Regions from separate parts of the Actinoallomurus sp. NPDC052274 genome, predicted to be linked through region 1. Evidence: predicted binding sites of a transcription regulator. Region 1 holds the regulator's gene; each other region holds the start of a gene.

Region 1 (3,272 bases):
TTCGATTTCCTTGGCGAAGTCGTCGAGCGTCTCGAACCCCCGGTAGACGGAGGCGAATCGCAGGTACGCGACCTCGTCGAGTTCACGGAGCGGGCCGAGGATCGCCAGCCCGATCTGGTGCGAGGGAATCTCGGCGTTCCCGGTCGCCCGGATCGCCTCCTCGACCCGCTGGCCGAGCATGGCCAGGGCGTCCTCGTTGACGGGACGGCCCTGACACGCCCGGCGCACTCCGGCGATGATCTTGTCCCGGGAGAACGGCTCGGTCACGCCACTGCGCTTGGCGACCATCATGAGCACCGTCTCCTGGGTGGTGAAGCGGCGGCCGCACTCGGGGCACGAACGCCGGCGCCGGATGGCGGCCCCGTCGTCGGCCGTGCGGCTGTCGATGACCCTGCTGTCGGTGTGTCGGCAGAACGGGCAGTGCATGGCTCCGGACTCCTCCCCCTGACAGCGGGTCACGCGCGAACTGCGCGAACCTCACCTCGTAACCACAACCTATGGTGAACTACATCCATGTAACTACTAGATGTTGGGGTCCAACCGTAGAGCCCGGCCGAGTGCATCGCAACCCGCGTGGGGCACCCGGCGAGAAGACGCCGCTCACATGGCGATCCGCCGCCCTCGTCGGCGTGTCGGGCCTTCCCCCGGGGGCGACGATCGGCCGCTTCGACCTCGTACATCCTGGATCACCTGCGGAAACGCAGCCGACGCCCGTCACGGTGAGGTCGATCACATCCCGGCCGGCGGCCGCGCGGGCGCGGGCGTCGCGCCCCCCCAAGACTGCCACGGGCGCACCGGCGCCGCGTCGGCGGGCACCCCCTTCGCGCCGGCCGCGCGAGAGCGCCGATCACGACGAGGCGGCAAGGCGTCGCCGCCAATGGCGCCCTCCTTCCCCGAACCCGGTCCGGGAATTACCCTCGAACGTATGTGCGAACCAAACGCGACATACCCCGGACCGCAAAATTCGACATTTTTCGAACACCTGTTTGATCATTTCCCGCAGAAGCGATAACGTCCCACTACGGGACCGAAATACCGGCGGCGACGCGTCACCGGGAAGACAGCCATCGGAGACACCATGAGCAAGGTTCGGGAAATGCCCGACGGCCCGGGCGACGAGAGCGGCCTGACCGTCCGGCAGCGCAAGGTGCTGGAAGTGATCAGGGACTCGGTGCAGCGGCGCGGTTATCCGCCGTCGATGCGGGAGATCGGCGAGGCCGTCGGCCTGACCAGTACCTCCAGCGTGTCCCACCAGCTCCGGACCCTGCAGCGCAAGGGTTTCCTGCTGCGCGACCCCAACCGGCCGCGCGCGGTCGTCGTCCGCATGCCAGGATCCCCGGCCATCGCCGCCGAGGCCGACGGCGAGTCGTACGAGGTCGCCAACGGCCAGGAGGCTCCCACGCGGCCGGCGCCCGCCTACGTCCCACTCGTCGGGCGCATCGCGGCGGGTGGCCCCATCCTCGCCGAGGAGGCCGTGGAGGACGTCTTCGCGCTGCCGCGGCAGCTCGTCGGCGAAGGCACCCACTTCCTGCTCAACGTCACCGGTGACTCGATGATCGAGGCGGCCATCGCCGACGGCGACTGGGTCGTCGTGCGTCAGCAGCCCGTCGCGGAGAACGGCGACATCGTGGCGGCGATGATCGACGGAGAGGCCACCGTCAAGACGCTCAAGCGCCGCGACGACAAGGTCTGGCTGATGCCGCACAACCCGGCGTACGACCCGATTCCCGGCGACGACGCGACCATTCTCGGGCGCGTGGTGGCGGTCCTGCGGAAGATGTGATCCCGCCCGGGATCCCCGGCGGCGACGCGGCCGTTCCGGGGCGCACGGTGACGGTCCCGCGGAATACGTGATCAGCCCCGGTTCGGTGCCACGGCACCGAACCGGGGCTAGTGCGTGTCCGACGAATCCCTGGCGGACACGCACCGGCGCCGATCAGGCGGGCACGATGTTCACGATCTTCGGAGCGCGCACGACGACCTTGCGGACGCCCCGGTCGCCCAGGGCCGCCCTGACCTTCTCCGACTCCAGCGCCAGGCGCTCCAGGTCGCCCTCGGCGATGTCCGGGGACACCTCCAGGCGGTCGCGGACCTTGCCCGCCACCTGGACCACGCAGGTCACCGACTCCTGCACCAGCAGCGCGGGCTCGGCCGCCGGCCAGCCGGCCTTGACCACCGGAGCCGTACGGCCCAGCCGCTCCCACATCTCCTCGGCGGTGTACGGCGCGACCAGCGACAGCATGACCGCCAGGGTCTCGGCGGCCTCCCGGACCGCCGGGTCGCCGGCGCCCGCCCCCGTGTCGATGGCCTTGCGCGCCGCGGAGGTCAGCTCCATCATCCGGGCGATCGCCACGTTGTAGCGGTGCGCCTCGACCAGCCGGGTGACCTCGTCGATCGTCCGATGCGTCACCTTGCGCAGCTCGACGTCGCCGGTCGCCGGGTCGGCGCCCGGCGCGGACGTCACCTCGGCGGCCACGCGGAAGACCCGCGCCAGGAACTTCACCGACCCCGACGGCGACACGTCCGCCCAGTCGATGTCGTCCTCCGGCGGACCGGAGAACAGCATCGTCAGCCGTACGGCGTCGACGCCGTACGCGGCGATCTGCTCGCCCAGGTCGACCAGGTTGCCGGTCGTCTTGGACATCGCGGAGCCGTTCAGGATGACCTGACCCTGGTTGACCAGCCGTTTGAAGGGCTCGGTGAAGTCGACCAGGCCCATGTCGTACAGCACCTTGGTGAAGAACCGCGCGTACAGCAGGTGCAGGATGGCGTGCTCGACACCACCGGTGTACTGGTCGGCCGGCATCCACCGGCGCACCTTCTCGGCGTCGAACGGGCCGTCCTCGTACCCCGGCGAGCAGTACCGCAGGAAGTACCAGGAGGAGTCGACGAAGGTGTCCATCGTGTCGGTGTCGCGCTTGGCCGGAGCGCCGCACTTGGGGCACGGGACGTTCACCCAGTCGGCGGCGGCCGCCAGCGGCGACACGCCCTTCGGGGCCAGGTCGGCGCCGCGCAGGTCGTCCGGCAGGCGCACGGGCAGCTGGTCGTCCGGGACCGGGACCTCGCCGCAGGCGTCGCAGTGGATGATCGGGATGGGCGTGCCCCAGAACCGCTGCCGGGAGATCAGCCAGTCGCGCAGCCGGTAGTTGACGGCGGCCTTGCCCAGGCCCTTCTCCTCCAGGATCTCGACGATCCGCGGGATGGCGGTGGACTTGGTCAGGCCGTCCAGGGGACCCGAGTTGACCAGTTCGCCCTCGCCGGGGGTGGCGGTC
Region 2 (3,272 bases), on a different contig from region 1:
TTGGGCGCGGGCCCAGCTCTCCACCGCCGCCGCCTGATGCAGACCGGTACGCGGGACGCTCGGGGGCAGCGCGGCGTTCGTGCGCAGCCAGGCGGTGATGGCGTCCGACGCACTCGTCATCTGCTGGATGAGCCGAGCCATCGCCGCGGTGTCGATGCCGACGAAATCCTTGTCGCGTGCCGCACTGGCGCGCAGACCGTCCTGTCCAGCCATGGGGCACCCGCTCCGGAGAGTGCGCTTAAGCCTCAGGTGACCGTTGTATCACCGCCTTTCGGCGGTTGTCCCCGGCGACGCGTGCACGATCGGGTCACGGACCGTCCAGGTCCGGTCACGGCGGGGCGATGGACGAGTGCCTCGGGGCGGCGGCGATCAGTCGACGTCGGTGGGCGTGCCGCCGGTGAGGCGGAGCAACTCCTCGTACGAGGTGGGGAAGACGGTGTGCGGATGCCCGGCCGCCGCCCAGACGACGTCGTGCTTGGCCAGCCACGTGTCGACCAGGGTCCGGACCGGCTCCGGGTGCCCGAGGGGCGCGACCCCGCCGATGGGCTGTCCCGTCGCCGCCCGGACGAACTCCGGGTCCGCCCGCTTGATCTTCGCCGCGCCGATCCGCTGGGCCAGGGCGGTCGTGTCGACGCGGTGCGCGCCGCTGGTGAGGACGAGGAGGGCCTCGCCGTCGGCGGCGAAGATGAGGCTGTTGGCGATGGCGCCGACGTCGCAGCCGAGCTGAGCCGCGGCCGCGACCGCGGTGGGCGCGGCCTCGGGCAGTTCGCGGACCTCTCCGGTGGCGCCCAGTTCACGCAGGCGGGCGGCGACGTGTTCGACGTTGGGATGCATGGCAGCACCTTACGGGCCACGGCCCGCAGCGCTGCGCAAGTTCCGAAGGCTCGGCAGACAACTCGCCCGCCGCAACGGCCTTCGCACTAGTGATGATGGCAGGCGGGAACCCTCGGCGCGCTGGCGCAAGACCAAAGCCGCGTTGGGGCGGGTACACGCGAAGGTGGCCGACCAGCGGCGTGACGGGTTGCATAAACTCACCAGCCGCTTGGCCGCCACCTACGGCACGATCGTCATCGAAGACCTCAACGTCACCGGGATGCTGTCCAACCGACACCTGGCCCGCGTGGTCGCCGATACCGGCATGGGCGGGGTACGGCGGCACCTGGCCTACAAGACCACCTGGAACGGTGGGCGGCTGGTCGTGGCCGACCGGTGGTTCCCCTCCAGCAAGACCTGCTCGGGCTGCGGCGCGGTGAAAGCCAAACTCGCCCTGTCCGAGCGCACCTACGCGTGTACCGCGTGCCACCTCATCCTCAACCGGGACGAGAACGCCGCACGCAACCTGGCCGCCCTCGCGGCCAACGTCGCCCAGAGTTGCGGGGAGACGCTAAACGCCCGTGGAGCCGATGTAAGACCCACCCCAGGTGGGCCCTCGGCGCTGAAGCGGGAACCCCCGGAAGGGGGAACGCCGGGCCGCAAGGCCACGGCTGCCTTGAAGTGTGATCGCACCCGATCACATCACAGGTAACGGTAAGGGGTTTCGAACTGCGGAGACACACCTATTCGAACACGTTGACGAATGGAGTCGGGGCCGCTTTACTGAGATGCATGCTCGAACCTGTGTTCGAGTGCGGCGTGGGACTCGCGGCCCGCGCCGAGGGGATCGTCTCGCGGGCAGCGCGATGCCGGGCGGGATGCGACGGCCGGGCGGGGCGAGGGGAAGCGCTTCGCCCGGCTCCCCTGGGCCCTCGGGCCCGCCGAGCGGAAGGAGGCATGTCATGTCCGCAAGGTCGTCCACTGCCGTCCCACTGCATCCGACACCCCGGCGCAGGCCCGCCGCATCGGCGATGTCACTCCTCCAGACGGCGCGCCGCGGGCTGATCGAGGCCGCCGAGTCGGCCGCCCCGGCGCTGCGCTACGTCGCGGCGCACCTCGCGGCGCTCCGCGCCGCCGCCGCCGTGCTCGCCGAGCGCGCCGACCCCGGATCCCGGACGCGCGGCAGGCCGCGCAGCGTCTGGGTGCTGCTGCCCGAGGCCGAGCCCGCGCTGCGCGAGTGGGCGGCGTTCTTCGCCGCCGGCGCCGACAAGCGCGCCGCCGCGGAGGCCGGCCTGCCACGGGCGGTCACCGCGGACGAGGCCGACGAGCTGCTGCACGACGCGGAGATCTTCGTGTCGCTCGTCGAGACCACCCTCGGCGTTCCGGGCCAGCCCATGCTGCCCGCCGCCGGCTGAGACCTTTCCAGAGACGGGCTCCGCACACGGAGCCCCGGTCGACGCCCGCGGGTCCCGCCGCTGACCTCCCCCCGAACCGGCGGGCCCCGCGCGGCGTCCCCGCCTCACGCCCTCGGGACACCACAGCCCCGCGGCGCCCGCGCCCTCGCCGTCCCGTCGCGCCTCGGATGGCGAGCCGAATGCTCGGTGACCACAGGGACGAAACGGGTTGAACGTCGCGACTTCCCGGCGGTGGGGGCGCTCTCACCGAGCGCTTTGTCCGCCATCCGGGACGGCTTCGCGGCGGGGACCCGTGGCTCGCCAAGGGAGGCCGAGCACGCGCAGATCACTGGCGGATGCTGCTGCTACGGCGCGGTGAACGCCCGTGATCAAGGGCGGGCCGTAGCGGACGCCTCCCAGGTGGGCCGTCGTCGGCGCCATATGAGGAAACCCGCCCGGTGGGATACCGGACGGGCTCCGTCACGACGCATCGGTCATGCGGCAGCCCGGAGGGGCCGCATGATCCGGAAGGTGGATCAGAACGCTTCGACCGCGCGGCGTGCCTCAGGGTCGAGGACGCCCCAGCCGATGAGTTCCTCCGTGAGCTCCGTCGGTGACTTGTCGTAGATCACCGCCAGCGAACGCAGATCCTCCTGCCGGATGGACAGGACCTTTCCGTTGTAGTCGCCCCGCTGGCTCTGGATCGTCGCGGCGTAACGGGCGAGGGGACCGGCCTTGTCCTTCGGAAGCTGCTGGAGTCGCTCGAGGTCGATCACGAGCTTGGGCGTCGGGCCCAGAGGGCTCGGCGCGGCTCCGCCCGGGAGCAACTCCGACACCGGCACGCCATAGAACTCGGCGAGCTCGGCCAGCTTCTGAACGGTGACGGCGCGGTCGCCCCGCTCGTACGAACCCACGACGACGGCCTTCCAGCGGCCACGGGATTTCTCCTCCACGCCATGCAGGGACAGGCCCTGCTGGGTGCGGATGGCGCGAAGCCTCGCGCCGAGAGCCTTTGCGTATTCAGACGGCATCGTGCGGCCCCCAGGCTCACTTTCTCGTCGTCGA
Region 3 (3,272 bases), on a different contig from region 1:
GCCCCCCGTCCGCTCCGCGGCGGACATGGCCGGCTTCCTGAGCGCCTCGCGCCTCCACGAGGAACTGGCCCCGATCTACGAGACCGTCCGGCGGCTGACCCGCGCGCTGCCTGCCGAGGTGACCCTGATCGGCTACGCCGGTGCGCCGTGGACCATCGCCACCTACATGGTCGAAGGACGCGGCGGCGCCCCGTCAGAGCACTCCGTCGTCAAGCAGTGGGCCTTGAGCGACCCCGACGGGTTCCAGCCCCTGATCGACCTGCTCACCACCGCCGTCACCCAGTTCCTCGACCGCCAGATCGAGGCGGGCGCGGAAGCAGTCCAGCTGTTCGACACCTGGGCCGGGATACTCCCGGCCCATCTCTTCGAACGCTGGTGTACCGAGCCGGCCGCCGCGATCATCGCAGCGCTGAAGGACAAGCACCCGGAGGTTCCCGTCATCGCCTTCCCCCGGGGCGCCGGGCTCGGCTACGACGGCTTCGCCGAGGCCACCGGAGCGGACTGCATCGGCCTGGACACCACGGTCCCCCTCGAATGGGCCGCGCAAAGGCTGCAGCGCGACCTGGGCCGCTGCGTGCAGGGCAACCTCGATCCCCAGCTCCTGGCCGCCGGCGGCCCCACGCTCCAGGCCGAGACCGACCGCATCCTGCGCGCCCTGAGCGGAGGGCCGTTCGTGTTCAACCTGGGACACGGCATCGTCAAGACCACGCCCCCGGAGCATGTCGCCGCCCTGGTCGAGCAGGTACGCGCTTGGACCACACCCGCGCCACCGGACTAGGAACACCAAGCGCCGGCGATCTGTACGGCGGCCCCGTAGCGCACGCAGAGCTTGTCAAAGCGGGTTGCGACTGCCCGGCGCCAGCGGCGTGCTGGTGCGCTCACCGGAGGCTGCATGGGGCGGTCACAGGATGGTGAGTTGTTCGGGCTCGGGACGGCGCTGTGGTGGGGGCGGGGGTGTGCGGAGGCGGCGGACGTTGCGGCGTCCGCCGATGCCGTGCTCGTCGGCGAGGTCCTTGACGCGCTGGGCGATGCGGTGCTGGTAGTCCTTGGGCGCGTAGGCGCCGCGGCCGTACAGGCGCTCGTACGGTGCGACGAGTTCGGGGTGGTGTTCGCGGAGCCAGCGGGTGAACCACTCGCGGGCGCCGGGGCGCAGGTGCAGGACGATCGCCGAGACGGAGGTGGCGCCGGCCTCGGCGATCCGGCGTACGGCCGCCTCCAACTGGCGCGGGGTGTCGGTGAGGTAGGGGATGACCGGGCCCATCAGGACGCCGCAACCGATGCCGTGCTCGTTGAGCGTCGCGCAGACCTCGAGACGCTTGAGCGGGCTGGGCGTGCCTGGTTCGAGCAGCCGCCACAGCTCCTTGTCGACGAAGCCGACGGACACGGCCGTGCTCACCTCGGTGCGGTCGGCGGCCTCTTCCAGCAGCGGCAGGTCGCGCAGGATCAGCGAGCCCTTGGTCAGGATGGAGAAGGGGTTCGCCGCGTCCCGCAGCGCCTCGATGATGCCCGGCATCAGCCGGTAGCGGCCCTCCGCCCGCTGATAGCAGTCGACGTTGGTGCCCATCGCGATGTGCCCCCCGGCCCACTTCGGCGCGGCGAGCTCCCGGCGCACGAGTTCCGGAGCGTTCACCTTCACCACGATCTGCGAGTCGAAATCCCGACCCGTGTCGAAATCAAGATACTTATGGGTGTTTCTTGCGAAACAGTAGACGCATGCGTGGCTGCAGCCTCGGTAGGGGTTGATGGTCCACTGGAACGGGACCCGTGAGGCGGCGGGGACTCGATTGATGATCGACTTGGCTCTGATCTCGTGGAAGGTGATCCCGCGAAACTCCGGGGTGTCGACCGTCACCGGGCTCCCGAACAGCCCCGGGTCCTCGCCGTCCAGCGCCAACGCGTCCCAACGCATGTCCTTACCTTAGAACATGCGTTCGACGATCGCCTGCCGGGGCAGCGGCCGAAAGTTCAGTCGGGGTCCTCGTCGAAGGAGACCGAGAAGATTCTTCACGCGTTCCCGGCGCCCGGCGCCGCGGACGGCGGCCGCTCAGGGTGCGGGAGCCGCGGCGGCCGCGTCGACGAGGGCGGTGACGGCGGGGTGCCAGGGCCGGTCGACCGGTCCGGTGAGGACGAGCCGCCTGCTGATCGAGGGCCGTACGGGCACCATCACCAGGCCGGGGACGAGCATCGCGGCGGTCAGCGCGGGCACGATCGTGACGCCGATCCCCGCGCGGACCATGGCCAGCAGGGTGCCCATGTCGCGGATGCGGTGGGTGGGGGACAGCGGCGTGCCCGCTCGACGGTACAGCTCGCGGAGGTGCCGCTCGCACCCTCCGCAGGACAGCAGGAAGGCGTCGTCCTCGAGGTCGTCGGGGCCGATGCCCGGCTCTCCGGCGAGCGGGTGGTCCTCGCGGAGGAGGACGTGGAAGGCGTCCTCGGCCAGGGCCGTGCCCGGCCCCGGCGGCGGGTCGACGAGGACGGCCAGGTCGACCGTGCTGCGGGCCAGCCAGTCGGCGACCTCGTCGTCCTCGCCCTCGAACACGGCGACGTCGACGCGTGGCAGCTCGGTCTTCCACTGGGGGATCAGCCGGGGGAGCAGGCCCTGGCAGACCGTGGTGGGCGCGGCGAGCCGTACGGTGCCGGCCGGCAGCCCGTCGCGCTGGGCGGCCAGGTCGGCGATGGCGACCGCCGCCGCGAGCGCCGCGCGGGCGTGGCCGAGGATGAGGTCGCCGAACGCGGTGGGCCGGGGGCGGCCGTGCCGGGTCAGTACGGCCCCGCCGAGGGCGCGCTCCAGCGCGGCGACGGAGTGGGAGACCGCGGACTGGCTTACCCCGAGCTCGTCGGCGGCGGCGCCGAAGCCACCGTGGTCGAGCACGGCGACGAACGCCCGTAGCTGGCTGAGGTTGAGGCTCATGAGTCTTTCTCATCGAGGCGCTGCGGCCACTTGTTGGACTCATCTTCGCATTCCGCTGCAGGATCGCGTCGCATGACCGGTGTATCGCGGCGCGGAGGAGGACTGATGGAGCGGCCTGGCGGGTCGGCGGGCTGGGTGCCCGGGTTCGTGGTCCTGTCGATGATCTGGGGTTCGAGCTTCGCCCTGATCAAGGTGGCGGTCGACGCGGGTGTCGCGCCGCTGTGGATCGCGTCGTGGCGGTGCCTGTTCGGGCTGGCGGCGCTGGGCACGGTGTGCGCCGTACGGCGGGCGCCCGTGCCCCGTGGCCGGCGCGTGTGGGCGCACGCGTTCGTGGTGGCCGCGCTGTTGAACTCCGTGCCGT

Evidence for each region. The regulator LexA, encoded in region 1, represses DNA repair genes until DNA is damaged. The targets are predictions, from matches to a motif close to TCGAACANNTGTTCGA.
Region 2: AB0K82_RS17695 (SAV_6107 family HEPN domain-containing protein) is a predicted target of LexA. The motif match lies at 1,610-1,625, and genes of this name have one in related genera.
Region 3: AB0K82_RS27870 (Rv2578c family radical SAM protein) is a predicted target of LexA. The motif match lies at 1,920-1,935, and genes of this name have one in related genera.

Annotation. Positions count from the first base shown of each region.
Region 1 is NZ_JBFAUT010000028.1:21,727-24,998, forward strand. It holds gene nrdR (transcriptional regulator NrdR) at 1-426, opposite strand, end outside; gene lexA (transcriptional repressor LexA) at 1,079-1,783, shown strand; gene leuS (leucine--tRNA ligase) at 1,937-3,272, opposite strand, start outside.
Region 2 is NZ_JBFAUT010000018.1:77,444-80,715, forward strand. It holds gene AB0K82_RS17680 (hypothetical protein) at 1-213, opposite strand, end outside; gene AB0K82_RS17685 (YbaK/EbsC family protein) at 370-834, opposite strand; gene AB0K82_RS17690 (RNA-guided endonuclease TnpB family protein) at 833-1,525, shown strand; gene AB0K82_RS17695 (SAV_6107 family HEPN domain-containing protein) at 1,776-2,228, shown strand; gene AB0K82_RS17700 (transcriptional regulator) at 2,744-3,238, opposite strand.
Region 3 is NZ_JBFAUT010000037.1:58,778-62,049, reverse strand. It holds gene hemE (uroporphyrinogen decarboxylase) at 1-778, shown strand, start outside; gene AB0K82_RS27870 (Rv2578c family radical SAM protein) at 902-1,909, opposite strand; gene AB0K82_RS27865 (LysR family transcriptional regulator) at 2,045-2,911, opposite strand; gene AB0K82_RS27860 (DMT family transporter) at 3,017-3,272, shown strand, end outside.